2 regions of the Blautia sp. AF26-2 genome follow, and region 2 is predicted to be linked to the other one. Evidence: riboswitches for the same ligand, from Rfam matches in the RefSeq annotation. Region 2 holds a riboswitch; the other holds the start of a gene.
What was found. Region 2 has a riboswitch for cobalamin ahead of DWY63_RS04990 (sirohydrochlorin cobaltochelatase). Riboswitches for the same ligand answer to the same signal wherever they lie in the genome.
Positions count from the first base shown of each region.

Region 1: it holds a riboswitch for cobalamin, as region 2 does, so the genes downstream of both, DWY63_RS05400 (hypothetical protein) here and DWY63_RS04990 (sirohydrochlorin cobaltochelatase) in region 2, are expected to answer to the same signal.

Region 1 covers NZ_QTWD01000003.1:49,200-59,920, forward strand. The annotation lists gene trxB (thioredoxin-disulfide reductase) at 1-112, shown strand, start outside; gene DWY63_RS05385 (ABC transporter ATP-binding protein) at 686-1,783, opposite strand; gene DWY63_RS05390 (FecCD family ABC transporter permease) at 1,790-2,851, opposite strand; gene DWY63_RS05395 (ABC transporter substrate-binding protein) at 2,863-4,227, opposite strand; gene DWY63_RS05400 (hypothetical protein) at 4,307-8,095, opposite strand; cobalamin riboswitch at 8,375-8,578, opposite strand; gene DWY63_RS05405 (DUF885 domain-containing protein) at 8,698-10,464, shown strand; gene DWY63_RS05410 (polysaccharide deacetylase) at 10,555-10,721, opposite strand, start outside.
Region 2 covers NZ_QTWD01000002.1:448,394-459,114, forward strand. The annotation lists gene DWY63_RS04960 (HelD family protein) at 1-1,857, shown strand, start outside; gene DWY63_RS04965 (alpha-amylase family glycosyl hydrolase) at 1,916-3,460, opposite strand; gene DWY63_RS04970 (AraC family transcriptional regulator) at 3,659-4,534, shown strand; gene DWY63_RS04975 (TrmH family RNA methyltransferase) at 4,626-5,450, opposite strand; gene DWY63_RS04980 (DUF2798 domain-containing protein) at 5,810-6,268, shown strand; gene DWY63_RS04985 (hypothetical protein) at 6,381-6,992, opposite strand; gene DWY63_RS04990 (sirohydrochlorin cobaltochelatase) at 7,132-8,436, opposite strand; cobalamin riboswitch at 8,731-8,924, opposite strand; gene DWY63_RS04995 (amino acid ABC transporter ATP-binding/permease protein) at 8,988-10,718, opposite strand; gene DWY63_RS05000 (ABC transporter ATP-binding protein/permease) at 10,718-10,721, opposite strand, start outside.

The DNA of each region.
Region 1 (10,721 bases), on a different contig from region 2:
CGTGTTCGCCGCAGGCGATGTCCGCACGAAGCAGCTCCGTCAGATCATCACTGCAGCCGCCGACGGCGCGAACTGTGTGACTTCGGTAGAGAAATATCTGATCAGCCACTGATGGCTTCTTTCGAATAGAATACGGCAAAAGCAGGCATTCTTCGTATTGTACGGAGAACTGCCTGCTTTTTTCTGTTTTTCCGTAGTTTCTGAAATCTGAAAAACCTTTCATGTCAGTCGTGTAAAACTTTAAAACCTCTTTTTGTCGAAATTGCACAAAGAAACCGGTTTTTTCCCACACGGGCCAATTTTATAAACATCCCGTCCACAAGTTATCCACATAGTTAACCACCGAAAACATGCCTAAAAACAAGTTATACACCGAGTTATCCACATTATCCACGAAAAACGGTGTGGAAAGCATGTGTTTAAATCTTGCGAAATCAGAACGCGTGTTTTGGTCATAACAGAGAAAACCGTTATTTCGCCAAAAGATTTTATAAAGCACTTGACTTTTTAAGTGTCAATCTCTGTTGGTTTTTGACTTGAATTGTGTGAATTTTTCGTACAATTTAATATTACATTTTTCGTGTTCTTTTGCTGTTTTTACAATGGCTGCAAAAAGAAAATCTCCTGTTCGGAAAACGATTGTTTCGTTCCCAGACAGGAGATTTTGATTGGATTTTTCTTTGTTTTACTCTGCCAGCTTTCCAAGCCGCTTTGCTTCTGCCCTCAGCTCTTCGATCCGGCGGTTGCACATGCCCACCGGGACGCCGGTGTCGATGACACGTTCACAGCTCTTCATCAGCTCGCAGGCGCGGGCAAATGCCTCGTCGCTGATCTCCTGGAACGGTGCTTCGGTTACCGTCTCCATCGCCAGAATGCGGGCGAGCTGGTAATCGATATCGTTCGTATACAGGACGCCTGCCGCAAACGGGACATTTTCCTTCTGCAGTTTCCGGAACACCGGGATTCCCGTTCCGCCGCCTGCGAGGACAAAGACGCGCGGTGTTCCCTCCGGCCGCGGCAGCTCGATGCTTCCGAAGCACGGGTCAAACGAACCATTGTCAATCTCGTATAGTTCGCGGATGATATCCTCGCGGAAAATTGTCTCCGGTGCGCCGAAATGGGAAATAGCATCGCCCTTGACGCAGATGATCTTATCTGAAATTTTCTGTGCCAGATCGATCTCATGCAGCGACATGATGACGGTGATGCCCTTCTCCTTTGCCATGCGGCGCAGAATCGCGAGCAGTTCCAGCTTGTGGCGGATATCGAGGAAAGAAGTTGGCTCGTCGAGGATGATGACCTCCGGCTCCTGACAGATCGCACGCGCAAGAAGCACTCTCTGGCGCTGGCCGTCGCTGATGGCGTTGAAATCGCGGCCGCCGAGCTCTTCGGCATGAACGGCGCGCATCGCCTTCTCGACCTTCTCCTCATCCTCGCGGGTCAGCATGCCGAGCCGTCCGGTGTACGGATAGCGGCCCGTTGCCACAATATCGTGGCAGGTCATCAGCTCCGGCTTCATGCGCTCCGTCAGCACAACGGCCATCTTCGTGGACAACTCGCGGAACGAAAGCTCATGCAGGTTTTTCCCGTCAAACTCCACATTTCCGCCGACCAGCTTTAACTGGCGGGTGATGCTTTTCAGAATCGTTGATTTACCGGAACCGTTCGGTCCGATCAGCGTAACGATCTCGCCTTTTTCGATGCCGATGCAGATATCTTTGATCAGCGGCTTCTTATCATAGCCGACCGTCAGGTGGTCCAGATGAAAATAATATTCATTCATATTCTCTTACCCCCTTTTCCGGCGCAGCATCATGAAAATGACGACCGGCGCACCAAAGATTGATGTGACCGTACTGATGGACAGCTCCAGCGGTGCAAACGCCATACGCGCGATCAGGTCGCACATCATACAGAAGACGGCTCCGCCGAGGAACGTTCCCGGGATTACGACGAGCGGACGCGATGTGCCGAGGCTCTGTTTAACGAGGAACGGGACGGCAATGCCGACAAACGAAATCGGACCGGCAAATGCGGTGACGCATGCGGAGAGAATACTCGAAAGCAGAATCAGCGCGATGCGGAATACTTTGATGTTGACACCCATGCTCTGCGCATACGCCTCACCGAGCTGATATGCACCGATCGGTTTTGCCATCAGGAACGTGATGACAAAGGTGATGCCGATCACAGCCGCAGAGATCGCTACGTTGCTCCAGCTCATGCCGGAGAAGCTTCCCTGTGACCAGCCGTGGAGGTTGACGATATCGGAATCCTCCGCGAAGGTGACAACAAAATCCGTGACCGCCGAGCAGATGTAACCGATCATAATACCGCCGACGAGAAGTCCTGCCATATTTTTGATCCGCCGGGACATCAGCAGAATGAAGCTGACGGAGAGAAGGGATCCTAAGAATGCTGCAACAATCATCGTGTAAGATGTGATATTGCGCGCCCGCTCCAGATAAAAGATCATGGTCAGCGCCACGACCATTTTGGCTCCCGAGGAAATTCCAAGAACAAACGGACCGGCAATCGGGTTTTCAAAGAAAGTCTGTAAAAGGAAGCCCGACAGGGACAGAGCACCGCCCAGGATTGCCGCCATCAGAATACGCGGAAGGCGGATTTTCCAGATAATATTGTACGCTTTCCCCTCTCCGGTCCGCCGCAGCAGAATCCGGAAAATTTCCGGAATCGAAATATTTACGTTTCCGGAATTGATATTCAGCACGGTGATGGCGGCGAACGCCAGAATCAGCACCAGGAACACAGCGGCATACCGCGAACGGCGCCGGAAGTTTTCCATATGGAAACTGTTCTCTTTTCCTGTCATATTTTTTTTCTCTGACATACGTTCCTCCATCAGGATAATTTTCTTAAGAATACCATCTGATCCGGATCGCCGCCCGTTACCAGAAGGTTAATGTCGTTGGTAAACTGTGCAATTTTATCGGTTGCCTGATACATCGATTTCTCGGTTGTCCAGACATTGCCCTCTTTGACTGCTTTGTAATCGGCAAACATAGAATCCTTTGCCAGCAGGTCGTCCAGGGTTTTGACGGTGGAATCGATGCTTGCGTTGTAGATCAGGTAGTCCGCATCTTCGGCCGTATCGTAGAACTGCTCCATCGTGATCGGCACGGATGTTTTTCCGCTGTCGTCCTGGAGATCACGGAAGGCGTTGCGCGCACCGCCAAGCTCGATCATGTTGGAAATATAGTCCTCCGGGTTCCGCACAACGGCAGCTCCGCTCGTATTAATATAGAAGAAAGCGACCGTTTTTTCGGTATTCTGGAAATCCTTCAGATTTTCCACAACACTTGCCTGACTTGCAAAGAAGTCGGCTGCCTCCTCCTCTTTGTCCAGCATGGCACCGTAGAGTTTGATCCATTCGGTTCTGCCAAGAGGCTGGGATTCGTAGCTGGAACGGTCGATGAAGACCGGAATATCGAGCATCTCGATCATCTCCTGTACCTTCGGGGAATGGAGGATCATCGTGGATTCAATGGCCAGGTCACAGTTCTCACTGACCAGAAGTTCGTAATCCGGCTCACTGTATTTTCCGGCGAAGATCATCGTTCCGGCATTCATCGCGTCAACGGCATCCTGTACGTACCAGTTGTCTGCGGTTTCACCGGAGAGACGAATCGTATCGAGGGAGTCGATGGCATCGAACAGCGCCATCGGAGAGGTTGCTGCCATGTAGATGCGTTCCAGCGGCTGATGGATTACAATTACGTCGGAATCGAGGTCATCCGGCGCCTCTTTTCCGTCCGGGACGAGCAGATACTGCGCGCCGTCTTTGACATCGATCAGTTTATAGCCGTCTGTGCAGTAGTATACGTTAAAGCACTCGGCGTAATTCAGGACCATCTTGCTCTCGATGGTGATTCCGGTGATGTCCGGTGCGTCGCTGACATCGTCTGTCGTTGCGAAACCATCCGCGGATGCGGTATCACTCCCGGAGGTGCTGCTCGCAGCAGTGGCTTCGGAGGTGCTTTCACTTTCAGCCGTACTTTCCGAGACGGATGTGCTCTCCGTCTGGCTTTCGGAAACATCTGCTGCGGATGCTGTGGATGTGCTGCTCTGAGAAACTGCCGAAGTGCCCGACGCGGACGATGTGCTGCTTCCCGTTGATGCGGTGCTGCCGCAGGCCGTCAGTGACATCGCTGCTGCAAGAAAAAGTGCAGCCCATTTTTTCAGCTTTCTTTCGTTTTTTCCTGTCATTTGATATTCCTTTCTTAAAGAAAAAGCCGCTGCCATACGGCAGCAGCCCTTTCTCATTTTTTGCTGCAAATTATTGTACTTATTTATTCTCTTCTGCCTTTACCATCTGCTGGAACAGCTCGTTTGCCTGATCCTCGCATCCGAAGATCACGCCGTAGACTTTCAGCCACTCTGCTTTCGCAAGATCGGTCTTCTCGTCTGCGGAACGGTCAACCAGCATCGGAATGGTCAGGGTTGCCAGACGCTCTGCGGTGTCGGACAGACGCTCATTTTCCTCTTTCAGAAGTTCTTCCGGAGTCTTGTCTTCGTCTGCTTTCTCATCCGTTGTCTTATCGTCTTTATCGTCCTTCTGATCCTCAGCTTTGGTATCTGCGGTCTCGTCGGCTGCATCAGCATCTTCCTCATCTTTTGCATTTCCCGGAAGGAACTCAGACGGAAGAATTGCAAAATCGATTTCGTCTTTTACCAGAGCTTTGTAGTCCAGATCATCGAATGCTCCGTCGAAGGAGATTTTTTTGTCTTCCATTGCTTTTGCAATGTTTTCGATCTGGCAGTCTTTCTGCTCCATGCCGACTGCTTTGATGCTCTCTGCTGCGTCTAACTGCTCATCGAGAAGTTTCAGGGCATCCTCAGATGCTACGTATGTTTTCTCAACCGGAAGCTGGATCACGATCATATCTTTGTCCAGTCCTGCCGGAATCTCAACATCTTTCGGAACGATCAGATATTTGACAACATTGCCTTCGTACAGCTCTTTTGTCTTTTCGGTCAGATCTTTCGCTTTCTCAGTGCTGGTCTTTTTGGAATCGGATGCTGCTGCCGCTTCTTCCTCGTCGGTTGCTGCTGCGGTATCCTCCGCTGCTGCGGTATCGGTATCTTCTGCTTTCTTGTCGTCCTCGTTCTGTTTCTCCGGATCACGCTCGGTATCTTTTGTCATATCGATCTCCAGCAGGGTGATGCCTTCGTCGTAATGATACATCTTGAAGTACTCTGCGTAAGCAAGTTTTGTCTCTGCTTTGTATTCCAGTCCCATGATCTCTGGAGCGGTGGTATCCAGCTTGGAGTTATCGGTGCTGATCGTGGAGATTGTTCCGTCTGCTTTTACAAATCCTGTGCTGGAAGAAGTGCTGCCGCCCTTCTTTGCTGCTGCCAAGGAGATGAAGATGTTGTAGGAAATCTCATGGGCAACGGACATTCTGGTGGTCATACCGATGATGGTATTGTTCTTGTTCAGCTCAACCGGAATGGTGAAGATGCTGCTTCCGCCGCTGACATTTGCCATGTATTTATTTCCGTTTGCTTTTACATATCCGTAGTACGGACTGCTGAATGCGATCGTTGCATAAGCCTGTCCGTTCGTTACAGTAATCTTGCTGCAGGAGATGGTTACCTTTCCGGATCCGCCGGAGAAGGAGAACCCGTCTGGTGTGTAAACGCCGTCTGCCAGTGTGGTTGCACTGTCTACTTTGGATGTGCCGCCGCTTAAGTCAGACTCATATTTGGATTCCTGCTCCGGTTTGGTATCGGCCGGTTTCTGGGTCGGTGCCGGAGTCGGGGTGCTGGTGGGTTTTACAACCGGTGTCTCAGATGGAGATACGGTTGGGGTATTGGTCGGAACGAGGGTTGGTTTCGGAGTATCGCCCTTGTTGTCATCCGACGGAAGGTCTCCGGTCTTTTTCAGGCTGGAAGATGCAATCGTGATGGCTCTGTCGTACCATTTGCCGCTCTTTACTGCATGAGCTGCTACAGCAAATTCCTGATCAAGTGCCTCTACCGGGATTTCAAACTGCATTCCGGTTTTGGTTTCACCGTCTAAGGTGTAGTCCACTTTTCCGGTGGAAGCGATCCATGCGCCGCTCTCTGCTGCCGCATCTTTTCCGGTTCCCATATACAGATAATCATAGCCGCTTCCGCTTAAGGTGATAACTGCTGTCATTTTTCCGTTTTTCGCGGTCAGTTTTACGCCGACTACCTTGAACATTGCTGCATTAGTTGTTGCCTCTGCACTGTAAATACCATCTGCTACTTTATTGGTCTCATCTGCCGGAAGATCTGCGGTCTTTTTCAGACTGGAAGATGCAATAGTAATGGTTCTTGCATACCATTTATCCCGTTTTGCAGAATGGGAAGAAACAACAAGTGCCTGATCGAGTGCTGCTACCGGAATATCATACTGCATTCCTGTTTTCGTCTCGCCGTCTGCTGTTGTGTAATCAACGGTGCCGACGCCTGCAATCCATGCACTCTTGTCTGTGGCAGCTGCCTCTTCCGGTGTTCCCATGTACAGATAATCGTAGGCAACACCACTTAACGTGATGCGTGCTTTCATGTCGCCGTCTTTTACGGTCAGCTCTACGCCGACTACTTTGAACATAGCTGCGCCGGTCTCCGCGGTTCCGCTGTAGATACCGTTTTCTACTTTCGCCGGTTCCGGAGTTGGAGTTGCGGTTGGAACCGGAGTCTCACTCGGAGTCGGGGTTGCAGTCGGGACCGGAGTCTCGGTCGGCTCCGGTATCGGAGTTACTTCCGGTGTTTTGCTTCCCGGAACTGCAAGATAAAGCTGCTGTTTGGTGTACCAGGTTCCGTCTTTCTTTCCAAGAACGATCGGAACGGTTGTGCCGGCTTTGTCCGCATCTACTTCAAATGTAAAGGAATAACCGCCGTTTGCTTCCTGCATTCCCTGGATAGCCGGTGTTTTTGCAAGGTCATCGTTCTTTCCAAGATACAGTTTATCAAATGATACGTTGTTTGTTTTCAGTGTAAGAACGAGTTTATCGCCCTTGTTGATCATTGTTGCCTCGGAGATGACGAACATTTTGAATACGCTGCCGTCCTCTTTGGTAACCGGTGCTTCTACACTGGCTGGCTTATTCGAGGAATCCTCACCTGGATTTTCGCTTGGAGTCTCGGTTGGTTCCGGTGTTACCGTCGGGATTGCATCGGTGCTGTGGATCGTAACGGTTTTATCAGCCCATGTTTTTTTCTTGGCTGAGCGAACGGCAACATCCATCTGTTTGTCAAGCTCTTCCACCGGAATTTCAAAACGATATCCGGTCTTTTCTGCACCGGTCTTCGTATCCGTATAGGTTTCGCTTCCTGTCGGAGCAATCCAGCTCTTTTCATCTGCTGCGGCAGCTTCTGCTGCTGTTCCCGTATACAGGTAATCATAGCCGGTTCCACTCAGCAGAATGGATGCTTTCAGTTTTCCATCTTTTACGATGAGTCTGGAAGAAATCACACGGAACATGCTTCCGGTTGCTTCTGCAGAAGTCTCATACTCACCATCTGCCGGTTTTGCTGCTTCCGCTGCTTTTGTTTCTTTCTCCTCGGCTGTATTGGATGCCTCATTTTTGGTTGTTTCTTTTACTTCCGTTTTCGGCTGTTCTGCCGCCGGACTGGTATTCTCTTTTACAGCATCTTTGGTTTCTTCTTTTGCCGGTGTTTCTTTTTCAGCATCTTGGGAAGTCTCATCTGCTGCTTCCGGCTCTTTTTCTGTGGTATCGGCAGTCTCTTCACCGTCTTTTGCAGTGTCCTCTGCAGTATCTTCCGAAGCATCCTCATCTGCGGATGGTGTCTCGGTCTCGTCAGATCCTGCCGGTGTCTGATCCTCTGCAGGCGCGGCCGGTGTTTCCGTCGGCTCTTCTGCCGGAGTCTCTGCAGTGCTTTCACTGCTCTCGGTTTCTGCCGGTGTTGTTTCCGGTTCTGCCGTCTCTGCTGTTTCTTCGCTCTGCGGCGCTTCCTCTGCGGCTGCGCTGCTTTCTGTCTGTGCTGCTTTTTCCTGCGTATCTGCTAATACGCTGGCAGTCGGGCTCATGATCATGGACGCCGACAGCAGCAGTGCCAGAAATTTGCTTGAATTTCCTTTCATAACTTCTCCTTTTCTTCGGATCTCCTTCGCGCATCTGCTCCGGATTCCGTCTGACTTTTTCAGGCAGCTGGGCGGTGCCTGTCCCCGTCAATGATGTCTCCCTGCAAGTAATCTTGTTTTTGAGGACACATTTTTTCTGCGAAAAGACAAACAGACATCTGCTTTTTCTGCAAAAGAGTTTCTCCACCGGAGCTCTTTTTCGGACGCATGGCGACAAAAAAGCAGATGTCCGATTTTACTTCGTACATCTTTCCATGAATATATGCTTTCATCGGAAGCGATTCACTAACCTTTCCAGCAGGTTTCCTGACTCGCAGATCTTCACGGCAGCCGCGCCTTCTCATGCGTTTCGCACAATGGCATTTCTGCAGCTAACACTCCCTGCTTACAGTGACCGGATCGCTCAGGATTTCCACCTGATTCTCTTTTACCTTCGCGGATTCTTTTTCAAATCCGTTCTGCACTGAAAAGTCCCTTATTTCATTCGTTACTGATTATAGCAAAGCCGTTTTGGAAAGTCAAATGAAAGGCCACGGAAAAAGCGCATAAAATCAGCATTTTTTACATACTTTATGATAACTGTCCGCACCGGAGCCTATTCTATGAAACCAGCTTCTCTGCACCGCCGCATCCTGTTCCCTCTGCTTCTGTGCGGCGGACTTCTTTTCGCCCTGCTGTTCTGGTATTTTTCCCCGTTCTTTTCCCCTGGTGAGAACCGCCGGTTTTCCGCGTATGTGGAGGAACGGTTCCACTCCGAGGTAACCTCTTCTGCCATCACGCTCCACTATACCCTCGCCGATCCGGCTTCCCGCGGAATTGCCCCCGGCACCGCCTCGTTCGGCACGGTTTCCATCCCTGACCGCACCTCGTATGATGCCCTGCTGCAGAGTGTGGAAACAACGCTCACATCCTTTCATCGCAACCGCCTCTCCGCGGAAAATCAGATCACGCTCGATCTTCTGCTCTACGAGCTGGACTGCGAGAAAATGCCGGGCAGCACCAGCCTTCTTGCGGAACCGCTCGGTCCGTCGCTCGGGATTCAGGCACAGCTTCCCATTCTGCTCGCGGAGTACCCGTTCCGCACACAGCAGGATATCGCCGACTACCTCCATCTTCTGCAGGATCTCCCGCGCTATTTCTCCGACCTCATCGCACTCGAGCAGGAAAAATCCCGGCAGGGCGTGTTTCAGAATGACCTTGCGGTCGATGGCATTATCCACCAGTGCAGTGCTTTTCTCGCCGACGCGGATACACCGGAAATCCATCTGCTCCACACCGTTTTTCAGAATAAACTGCAGGCGTCTTCACTGTTTTCTGAGGCGGAAAGGAATCTCTGTCTGCAGACGCATGAAAAACTCCTTACCTCCTGTGTTTTTCCCGCCTACCGCTCTCTTTCCGATGCGCTTTCTTCACTCCGCGGCAAAGGAACACAGAACGCCGGTGGTCTTTCCCGGCAGGAAGGCGGACTTTCCTACTATGCGTATCTTCTCCGCAGCCGCGTCGGTGTTGATGCTTCACCGGAGGAGCTGACCCGCCTTTTAACACAGCAGCTTGCGGACCAGTGTGCCGAAATGCAGATCATTCTCGATCAGAATCCGTCGCTCTCCCTCTCCGAGCAGGCGCTCGTGCTGCCGTTCTCCACGCCGGAGGAAATGCTTGCCGATCTGCAGAATGCCGTTTCTGAAGATTTTCCCGTTCTTTCGGGTATCGCATACGAAGTAAAGACCGTGGATGACTCCCTCAAGGATTTTTTAAGCCCCGCCTTTTATCTCACACCGCCCGCCGATATCAATTCACCCAACTCCATTTACCTGAATCCCGCGGATGAGATGACCGGCATCGAACTGTATTCCACACTTGCCCACGAGGGCTTTCCCGGCCATCTGTACCAGACCGTCTCGTTCTCGCGCTCCGACCCGCTTCTGATCCGCCATCTCTACGCGCCGTCGGGTTATGTGGAAGGATGGGCAACCTACGTTGAATCATATGCCTGCCGCTACGCCGCACGTAATCTCGATGCAAACACGCAGGCGCTCTGCCGTCTCTGGTATCTGAACCGCTCGGTGCATCTTACCCTCTGCTCGCTGCTGGATCTCGGAATCCACAGCCAGGGATGGCTCCTCTCGGATGCGTCAGCCTTTCTGGCGCAGTTCGGCATCACGGATGCGTCGGCCGCTGCCTCTTTATATCAGTATATTCTCGAGACACCGGCGAACTATCTGAAATACTGTGTCGGATCGCTCTCGTTTTCACAGCTCCTCTCGGAAGTGCAGGAACAGGAAGGTGACTCATTCTCATTGATCGGTTTCCATGAAAAACTGCTCCGTCTCGGGCCTCTGCCGTTTCCGCTCGTAGAAAAATATCTGTAAACGGTTCGCCCTGCTGAAAAAAAGATCCCACAGACTTTCTTCTATAAATAATAGAAAGTTCTGTGAGATCTTTTTCATTTTCAAAATTCTTTAACCTAAATTGTAAAGAGATGGATCTGTCGGCCGCTGCGGATCAATAACAGAGGCAGAATCAAACAGATCGCTTGTTCTGTCCTCGCCGCCTCCGTAGAGGTTCTGGTACAGACGGTATCCATCCAGGTTTCTTCGTCCCATACGCAGGTAATTGTCTCTTACCT
Region 2 (10,721 bases):
CATCAGGTGAATGCGAATCAGGAGCAGCTTCTTCTGCGGAGCCGCTTCCGGAAAATGCTGGATTCTCCGTTCTTCGGGCGTGTGGATTTCTGCTATGACGGGGATGATGAGCCGGAAATTTTCTATATCGGCATCGGCAATTTTGCGGAGCGGCCGGGCGAGCTGCCGCTGATTTACGACTGGAGAAGCCCGGTCAGCGGTCTTTTCTACGATTTTGACCGCGGGCCGGCTTCCTATCTGGCGCCGGGCGGCGAGATGACAGGGGAAATCTGTTCCAAGTGGCAGTATAAGATCCGGGATGGAAAGATGATTTACGGATTTGAGAGTGATGTGAAAATTGATGATGATATTTTAAAGGCGGAGCTTGGTAGCAACGGCGAGGTACAGCTGAAGAATATTATCCGCACAATTCAGAAGGAACAGAATGCGATCATCCGCAATACGAAGGACCGGATTCTGGTAATTCAGGGAGCGGCGGGAAGCGGCAAAACATCGGTGGCGCTGCATCGGATTGCCTACCTTTTGTATCATGACAGACAGAATCTGAAGTCTTCGAATATTCTGATTTTATCGCCGAACGGGGTATTTTCGGATTATATTTCACATATTCTGCCGGAGCTCGGTGAGGAGAATATTCAGGAGATGAGTTTTGATCTCTTTGCTTACCGCAAATTACAGGACACGGCGGCGGACTGTGAGGATCGCTGTGATCAGATTGAGCGGGAGATGCGGGATCCAAAAGCCGCAGAACGGTTTGCTTTAAAACAGTCGCAGGCGTTTGTGGACCAGATGGAGGGATTTGCGCTGGAGCTTGAGGACGAGCTGATGAATTTCTCAGACGTTTCGTATAAGTCGTTTGTGAAGTCAGAATCGGAGATTATTACGCTGTTTTATGACAAGTTTGCGGATATTCCGCTGCTCTCGCGGATGGATGCGGTGGCGGAGACGTTTATTGACGAGATCGAGACGCTGCTGAACCGGGATCTGCCGGAGGAGGAGCGGATTCCGCTCCTCGAAAAATTCCGGAAGATGTATGAGACGATGGATTTTTATGTTCTCTACAATCGTTTTCTGAAGAAAGAGGGATATCAGACGCTGCCGCGGCGGCCGTTGGAGAAGCGGAAACTGCGGTATGAGGATGTGTATCCGGTTCTGTATCTGAAGTACCGCCTGTCGCGGCAGGCGGAGCGGTCGAATATTAAGCATCTGGTGATTGATGAAATGCAGGATTATTCGCGGCTCCAGTATCTGATGATCCGGCGGATGTTTTCCTGTAAGATGACGATTCTCGGCGACCGGGCGCAGACGATGGCGGATCAGCAGCAGGATGTACTGCAGTTTTTACCGGGGATTTTCGGGAAGGATCTGCGGCGGATTGAGATGCGGAAGAGTTACCGGAATACGGTGGAAATTGCGTCGTATGCGGCAAATCTCATTGGCGTGACGGATCTGGAGCTGTTTGAACGGCACGGAATGCCGGTGTTGGAACGGGATGTCACGGATCTTGAGGCGGCTCTGCGGGAGGCAGTGGATACGCTGTTTCCAGATGAGAAAACGTATGAGACGGCGGCGGTGATTGTACCGGATGAGAAGACGACGGAACGGGCTTATTTGATTTTGCGGGAGATTCTGGCAGAAAAAGATTTTGACTGTGAAAAGCGGCTTTCTTGGCTGAACCGTGACAGCTCCAGTTTTAAGAAAGGACTGACGGTTACCACATTTTATCTGGCGAAAGGGCTGGAGTTTGATCAGGTGTTCTCTATTTTCCCGAAGGACGAGAAACGGGAGATAATGATGCAGGCGCAGTATATTGCAGCGACCAGGGCATTGCATGAGCTGAGAGTGTATCATATTTAAAAACAGGGAGATCCTCCGAAAAAATTCGATTGGATCTCCCTGTCATTTTTATTTTCGATCAGATATGATAGAATCCTGCGGACTGTGCCGGGATGGTGATGGTTCCGTCTTTGGATTCTGCTTTTCCTCCGATCGTGTAGAGGGCATCCTTCAGCTCTGCACTGTATGGGAAGGACTGCTCTTTGTCGGATGGGTTGATGATAACGAGGACTTTTTCACCCTCAGCCTCACGGACGTATGCCAGCGGATACTGGTTTTTCTCTGCATAAACGAACTCGATGGTTCCGCGGCTTAAGAGTGCTTTGCTGCTCTGGCGGATCTGGATGAGTTTTTTAACTTCGTGGTACAGGGAATCCGGATCGGCCATCTGTGCTTTGGCGGTCGGACGGTCTTTGCCCGGGTCCATGGTGATGTAGAGGTCACTGGCCGGTGCGCTGGAGAATCCTGCGTTGGTGCTGTCATCCCACTGCATCGGAGAACGGGAACCGGTGCGGTTGTATCCGCCCTCAACGGATTTCAGGCCTTCGACGTAGCGCATACCGATTTCATCACCGTAGTAGATGAACGGCGCACCTGGCATGGAAAGAAGGAAAGCGAAAGCAATTTTCAGCTCATCCCCCTGCAGACGGCGTGCCAGACGGTCCATATCATGGTTTCCGGACGGGATGCAGATCAGGCCTTTCTGTGCGGTCTTATTGTAGTTGGTTTTGTAGGTCTCTACAAACTCAGAGATATCTCCTTTTCCGCGTTTGGAGAAGAATGGCTCATCGCAGCGGAACAGATCGTTGTAATGGGACGGTCCAAAGTGAAGCAGGAAGTCCATGTGGAAGCCGCCCTGTAAGGATTTGTCCGGCTCGCCCCACTCGGATACCATGGCTGCATCCGGGAACTCGGCGTCGAGGAATTTCCGTACCTGCTGCCACAGGCGGATGGTTCCTTTGCCTTCCTGATCGTTCTTTACCAGGGAGCCCGCCATATCGACACGGAAGCCGTCGCAGCCCATGTTCAGCCAGAATCTCATGACATCTTCCATCGCTGCCAGCGTTGCCTGCGGTCCCTCATCATCAAAGGACTGCTGCCACGGTTTTTCCGGATCCGGCTGATAAAAGCCGTAGTTCAGGGCCGGCTGGTTGGAGAAGAAGTTGATGGCGCAGGCGCCGTCACGCTCGGAAATGCCGCGCAGGCTTCCCATTCCTTCCGGTGCTTCCCATACGTTATTGGTCCATACGTAGCGGTCTGTAAATTCATTGCGGTCTGCTTTCATGGATTCTTTGAACCATGGATGCTCAACAGATGTATGGCCCGGAACCAGGTCGAGCAGAACGTGCATGTCACGTTTGTGTGCTTCTTCGAAAACTCTCTTCAGATCCTCATTCGTTCCGTAGCGCGGTGCAACGCGGCAGTAATCTGCGACATCGTATCCTGCATCACCGAATGGGGACAGGAAGCACGGGTTGATCCAGATGGCGTTGCAGCCCAGCTCCTTGATGTAGTCTAATTTTTCAATGATACCCTGGAAATCTCCGATTCCGTCGGCGTTGGTGTCGTTGAAGGACTGCGGGTAAATCTCATAAAATACTGCGTTATCTAACCATTTTGACATTTTTTCTTTTCCTCTTTCGCTCTTATTTCTACTGTATTTTCGTCGTTGCAGCAAGTGTTTCTATATGATATATTACTACTGTATCCGCTGAAATACCAGTAATTTCCTATTTCATTCTAATACTATTCTATGATTTTATGCATGCCGCGCTCTGCCATTTCCGGCATTTTACAGACATGCTTTTTGGAGGAGGATTTTATGATGCTTTCTGCTGCGAAAGAAAAACGCCAGCACGGCTCCATGCAGGTTCCCTACAGTTATTATGACTGCCGGATGCCCGACTATTTTCCCGGCGTACCGCTGCACTGGCACGGGGAGATGGAGCTGAATTATATCAAACGCGGAACGGGGTATTTTCAGTATGAGGACCGTCTGCTTACGGCGCATGCCGGTGATATTTTTCTGATTCAGCCGAACCTCGTACATGCCATTCTGCCCGCCGAGCAGGAGTCGATGTTTTATGATACGATTGTTTTCCACCAGAATATGCTGATCGGCGGGTATGACGACCGCAGCTACACGGAAATTCTGCAGCCGTTTTTCTCCGCCCGGCGCCGCATCCAGGCACCGATTTCACCCGAACATTCCGGTTATGCTGCACTTTCTGCATCCGTCCATCAGATTTTCCGCTGCATCCGTGAAAACTCTGCTGTCTCCGATCTTCTGCTGAAAAGTGAGCTGCTCCGCTTCTTCTATCTGCTCGCCGCATCGCCGGAACTCTGCACCGATCGTCCCGCCATGCCTGCGGCTGCTGAAAACCTGCGGCCTGTGCTCGCCTATATCCAGGAGCACTTCGCCGACCCGATTACCATAGAGGAACTTGCCAGGCTGTCGCATTTGAGCAAAAGCTATTTTATGAGCTGTTTTAAGCAGACCTTCGGACTCGGGGCCGTTGAATATCTGACACAGCTTCGGATCAAAGCCGCCTGCGAGGCGCTGCGCAGTACGACGCGGAGTGTGTCCGAAATCGCGTACGACAATGGTTTCCGCAACCTTTCCAACTTCAACCGGCAGTTCCGAAGCAAAGTGGGATGTACGCCGCAGATGTATCGGAAGGAATTTCAAAATCCGTAAATTCAAAAAGGGATGCATCAAAATATGCATCCCGAAAATCTATCTCTGATCCTATTTTTATTCCGTAATCTCCGGTACCGACGGAACATCTTTATCTTCTTCCCGCCAGCTCCCAGAATGCGACAGCGCTCGCCGCAGCGACGTTCAGTGAATCCACACCGTGTGTCATCGGAATCAGCACGGTTGCATCTGTTTCAGCGATCGTATCACTTGCCAGTCCGTCACCCTCGGTTCCGAGCAGAATGGCGAGCTTTTCATGCGTTTTTAACGACGGATCATCCATCGGAACGGAGTCTTCTTTTAATGCCATCGCAACGGTATAAAATCCAAGTTCCTGCAGTGCAGCAATTCCCTGCTCCGGCCAGTAACTGCCGCCTGGCAGCACGGTCCACGGGACCTGGAAGACATTTCCCATGCTCACGCGGATGGCACGGCGGTACAGCGGGTTGCTGCAGCCTGATGTGAGGAGCACGGCATCGATGCCAAGTGCGGCGGCAGAACGGAAAATCGCACCGACATTCGTCGGGTTCACGACATTTTCCAGGATCGCCACGCGGCGGGCATTCCGGCAGATTTCCTCCATAGCCGGAAGCGTGCGGCGGTGCATCGCGCAGAGCATGCCGCGCGTGAGGGCAAAGCCTGTGAGCTGTTCCAGCACCTTCGTCTCTGCTGTATAGACCGGCGCGTCCGGGCAGTGCGCAAAGAGTGCTTCGTTTGCGGCAAGCTCTGCGCTTCCGGCAAGGAATGAAACCGGTTCATAACCGGCATCCAGTGCGCGCTCGATGACACGCGGACTCTCTGCGAGAAAAAGGCCTGGCTGCGGTTCATAATAGTGCAATAACTGCGGTTCTGAAAGACGCGCATACACGTCGAGCTCCGGCGCCGCAAAGTTTTCGATTTTTCTGATCTCTGACATAATATTGATTTCCTTTTGCGTTTTCTCTTTGTTTTCACTATGTTCTATTGTAGCAATCCCGCTCCCGTTTCGCAATCCATTCTTTTTCCCGCCGGTGCCGTTCCCCGCACCATTCGCCAAACCGTGCTTCCAGCACGCATCGAATTTTCTTGTTTATCTGTCTTTTTTAAAAATTTCTCAATTTCCTCTTGCCAAACGCCGCCGGAGACGTTATAATAATCGACGGTTCAAAATTAAAAACTGCAGAAAAGATTGGTATCAGATTGGAAACGGCACAAGTGCATTGCTTGGTTAACGAACAACACATGTGTCTTTTTTGCGCCCATTTTTCAAAATTGCAAAGAAAAGGAGAACAATCGATGCCAAAAACAAAATTTCAAAACGTTGTATTTACCCTCATGATGTCCTTTCTGATGGTCTATGCCATGATCTGCTACAACATTTCCATGAACATCGGCGGAATGACAAATCAGGTCTTTCTGATGGCGTTTCACGAGATGATAATCATGTGGCCGGCCGCTTTTATCCTCGAGTTTTTCCTCGTGGATCATCTGGCTCACAAATTAGCTTTTTGCATGGTAACACCGCAGGATCGTCCGATCGTAATCACGCTGGCAATTTCCATTATGATTATTGCTATTATGTGTCCGATTATGAGTTTTATTGCAACACTGCTGTTTAAAAATGCCGGAAAAGAATTTGTCGCTGTCTGGCTCCAAACCACGTTCTTAAATTTCCCGGTTGCCTTCTTCTGGCAGCTCATGTACTGCGGACCCTTCATCCGTTTTCTGTTCCGCAAACTGTTTCCGGAGAAATAAGAAAAGATATCCACAAAGGGAACCGTTTTTCCCCTCTCTGTCCACAATTTCTGTGGACAGACGGTGCAAAATGGTTCACCTTCTGTGGATATCTTTTTTGTTTTTTCCCGGATTACTCCTGTGGTACCGGATTGGATACGCTGACTACATGATCATACCAGGTTCCTTTTTTACCAATGATCGCAACATTGAAATCCTCGTCCAGTTTTTCTACCGGGATATCAAAGCCGTACACTTCATCTGTGGTTCCGTCAGAATACGTTACCTCATCTGTGGTCGGCTCGATCAGCTCTGCACCGTCTGCCTGCGCTTCTTCTTTTGTTCCCACAAAGACATTGACAATGTTTTTGGATACCAGGCTGACGTGGATGGTCATTTTTCCGTCTTTTACCGTCAGGACACCTTTTCCTTCTTTTGCTTCATTGACATGGAACATATTGCTGTCTGTATTGAAGTCTGCCGTATACGTACCGTCTTCCAGCTCTGATGCGCTGCTTTCTCCTGCAGTCTCCGCTGCCGATGCGCTTTCTGCTGAAACATCTGATGTGGATGTACTGCTCTCTGCCTTAGATGCATCCTGTACAGAAGCGGAAGATGCGTCTGCCGCAGAAGACGCAGATACTGCAGATGCAGAAGATGACGCTGCATCCTTTCCGCCACATGCGCCGAGCATGGATACAGTCAGTGCTGCTCCAAGAAAAAGAACTGCCAATTTTTTTCTCATAATAAATTTCCTCCTTGTATCACCTTGAAGCGGATCTTTTTCATCCGCTCAACTTAAAATCCGACAGCACACTGAGTCTCTTCAGCCGTACTGCCGGATCTTATTTTACTCTATTTTACGTTCGGAATGCAACCCCTAATTATTCAGCATCGTCCTGAACGCCGTTGCCGTCCATAGCTGCCTTGGTATGCTGTACATACAGCTGCTCAACAGCATCAATTCTTCCAAGACCTTCGATCTGAGTGTCGATCTCGTCGAATGCACCGGATGCCTCAAACTGGCTCTTCCAGGAATCCTCATCCTCGCCTGCCATATCGTTGTTTGCGTGGTCACCTGCAACAACCATCAGCGGCCGAAGAATTACTTTCTTGTATCCGGCTGCTTTTACTGCCTCGATCACATTCTCGCAGGCGGTCTCTTCCGGCTTGCCCTCAACGGTTCCGATGAATACGTTTTTGTATCCAAGAGTATCCATCTGTGTCTGCATCTGGCTGTAGGTTACATTTGCAGTGTGGGAAGTACCATGTCCCATAAATACGAAAGCAGTGCCGTCCTCTGCTGCTGCATCCAGACTGTCATAATTTGCAGATTTTACTGCCTGTGCCGTGATTGCTTCTGCAACGGCCTGTTTGTCCTCGTTGATTACGGTAGCGTCACTTCCAACCTCGCCAAGCAGCGGCTCTGCGATGGTTACGGACTCAAATTTATCTTTATAGCTATCTACTGCTTCTTTCAGCTCGTCGTACTCTGCGCCGTGCATCAGATGAGTCGGCTGAATAATCAGTTTTTTCACGCCATTGCTTACAGCTCTTTCCAGTGCCTGATCTACGTTGTCGATCTTCTCGTCATCGCGGGCCTGTACATGGTTGATGATGATCTGTGCAGTGAAGGCACGTCTTACGGACCAGTCCGGATATGCAGCCTGCAGAGCTTTCTCAACGCCTCCGATATCCTCAGCACGGCTGTCGTTGAAGGAAGTACCAAAGCTTACAACCAGAAGCTCATTCTCGCCGATCTCGTCTCCGTTTAACGGATCATCCTTGGAAGCATCCCCTGTGTCTCTTCCGAAGTAATCCGGATCTGCGTTCTCACCTTCTACGAGTTCTTTCTGTGCGTCTGTCAGGGCATCCCATGCCTCTTTTGCTTCTTTGCACTGCTCGTCGGTGTTATCATTTCTTTCCTGTACATAAATTGCGTCAATCAAAGCTGCCACTTTATCTGCTGCCTCCTGGTCTGCATCTGCGGATACCTCTTCAGATGCGGAAGATGCGCTTACGCTGCTGCTTGCTGCTGTGGTGTCTTCCTCAGATGCGGAAGATGCACTTACGCTGCTTGTTGCTGTGCTGCTTGCGCTGCTGCTGGATGCGTTGCTGCTTCCGCATGCGCCGAGCATAGATGTTACCATAGCTGCTGAAATTAAAGCGACTACAAGTTTCTTTTTCATTTTTGTTTTCCTCCCATTTGCTGGTATCTTTGCAACAACCAATATCGGGGACGTTTTACATTTCAAACTATGAGAAACACGCTCCGCGAGTTTCTCAAGTTATCGCGGCAGTCGCTAAGGTCTCGTGCAAGCACGGACTTTGGCTCGTTGCCCGCGTAAATAGAAAGAAGCCCTTTCGTTTTTCAACGAGGGGCTTCCAGTATTTTCATCACAAAGAAAACCATCTCACCCGCTGTGGGGCAAATGTCCGCTTTCCTGTTTTGTACTGCCAGTTCCTCGTGGCACGAACGTAACGTTCCTGTACTGCGAAAGGCAGGTCTCCCGGCTCATTGCTTCAGGATTTGACTCCAGCGCATCGGTCTCCTTCCCGGTTTCCCAGTGGATCATTCCCCTGCTTGCAAAATACGGTGACGAGTTCGTGCAGGATTCACACCTGCTTCCCTTTTCACCGGACACGCATGTCCGACACCTTACACATCGATATTTAATTGTTTTTTCTTTAACGACTGTTAGTGTAGCACATCGTCTTTTCTCTGTCAAGTGCTGTAAAATCAGGAAATCCGGCCATTTTCCATTTCATATACCACATCCGCGACGTTCATCGTGGACACTCTGTGCGATACGAGCACAATGGTTTTCTCTTCTGCCGATTCTTTCAGGGATTTCAGAATAATTCCTTCATTTAAGGAATCAAGATTCGATGTCGGCTCGTCCAGCAGGATCATGGATGCGTCATGCAGGAATGCCCGCGCGATACCGATCCGCTGTTTTTCTCCGCCGGACAGCGTATCGCCGAGTTCTCCGACTTCGGTGTCGTAGCCGTTTGGCAGTGTCATGATGAAATCATGTATGGACGCCTTCTTCGCCGCCTCCATAATTTCTTCCCGCGTCGCGCCGGGTTTTGCAATAGCGATGTTGTTCGCAATCGAATCGTGGAACAGATGTGTCTCCTGCGTCACATAGCTTTCCATATCGCGCAGATACTTCGTCGGGATTTCGCGGACATCGGCTCCGTCCACGGAAACGCGCCCCGTCTGGACATCCCAGAAGCGCATCAGAAGTTTTAAGATCGTCGATTTTCCGGAACCGCTCGCGCCGTGGATGCCGGTGATTTTTCCCGGTTCCAGTTTCAGCGAATACTGATCCAGAATCGTCTCGTCTTCGTAGGCAAACGTTACATTCTGCGCCTCGGCTCCTGCAAATGCGTGGTCACCGCCGGATGCCGCATCTCCCGGAATTTCTTCCACCAGCGGCGCTTCCTCGAGAAGGGAAAGCACACGCTCGCCGCTTGCCAGCGTCTGATTCAGGTTATTCGACAGGCTGGACAGCGCCACGACCGGGCCGAAGGAACCCATCATCGCGATTGTGCAGGTCAGGACTCCCTCAAATCCGATCCCGCCTTTCGTGTAAAGATAGATCGTCAGTGCCAGCATGCCGAACGATGCCAGAAGAATCACCATGTTGGTGACAGACCGCTGGGAGCCTTCCATGCGGCTTAAGTTTTCCTGCACAGAAGTCAGTTCTTTCGACCGCCCTGACATCTGCTCTTTCCGTTTTTCGCCCTGTCCGTACTGAATCGTCTCGTCGAGGCCACGCAGGGAATCCAGCACGAAGCTGTTCAGCTCGCCAAAGCCTGTCCGGAACTCCATTCCTTTCTGGCTTCCGCGCTTTCCGTTCCACATCGGGATCACAACGCCGACCGTCAGATACGCCGCAAGTGCAAGCAGCCCTGCCAGAACATGGTATCTTCCAATGAAGCATACCATAATCAAAGAAGTTAATGCTGCAATCGCAATCGGGGAAATCGTATGCGCATAGAATACTTCCAGAAGTTCGATATCGGTTGTGATAATCGAAATCAGATTTCCTTTGTCCCGTCCTTCCAGCTTCGCCGGGCAGAGCTTCCGCAAAGCTGCAAACACTTTATGGCGGATGATCGCCAGCAGTTTAAAAGCAATAAAGTGGTTGCAGTACTGCTCCGCATAATGCAGAATGCCGCGCAGCACCGCGATCACGATCATCACCGTGAGTATCGTTTTTACCGGGGTATGTACAAGCCACATGTTTTGCACCGAAAGGCTCGTCCCTGCCGCGCCCGTCAGTAAGCCATGCACGATGACCTGTCCTGCCAGAATCGTCAGGAAGATCGCACATAAATATCCCATTGTTCCAAGAATAATTGCCGCCATCATAATATGAAGCAATGGCTTCACCAGCCCGATCAGGCTTCCCATAATCCGGAGGGCGCTTCTGCGTTTTGCTGTATTTTTCTTCTCGTGCATCAT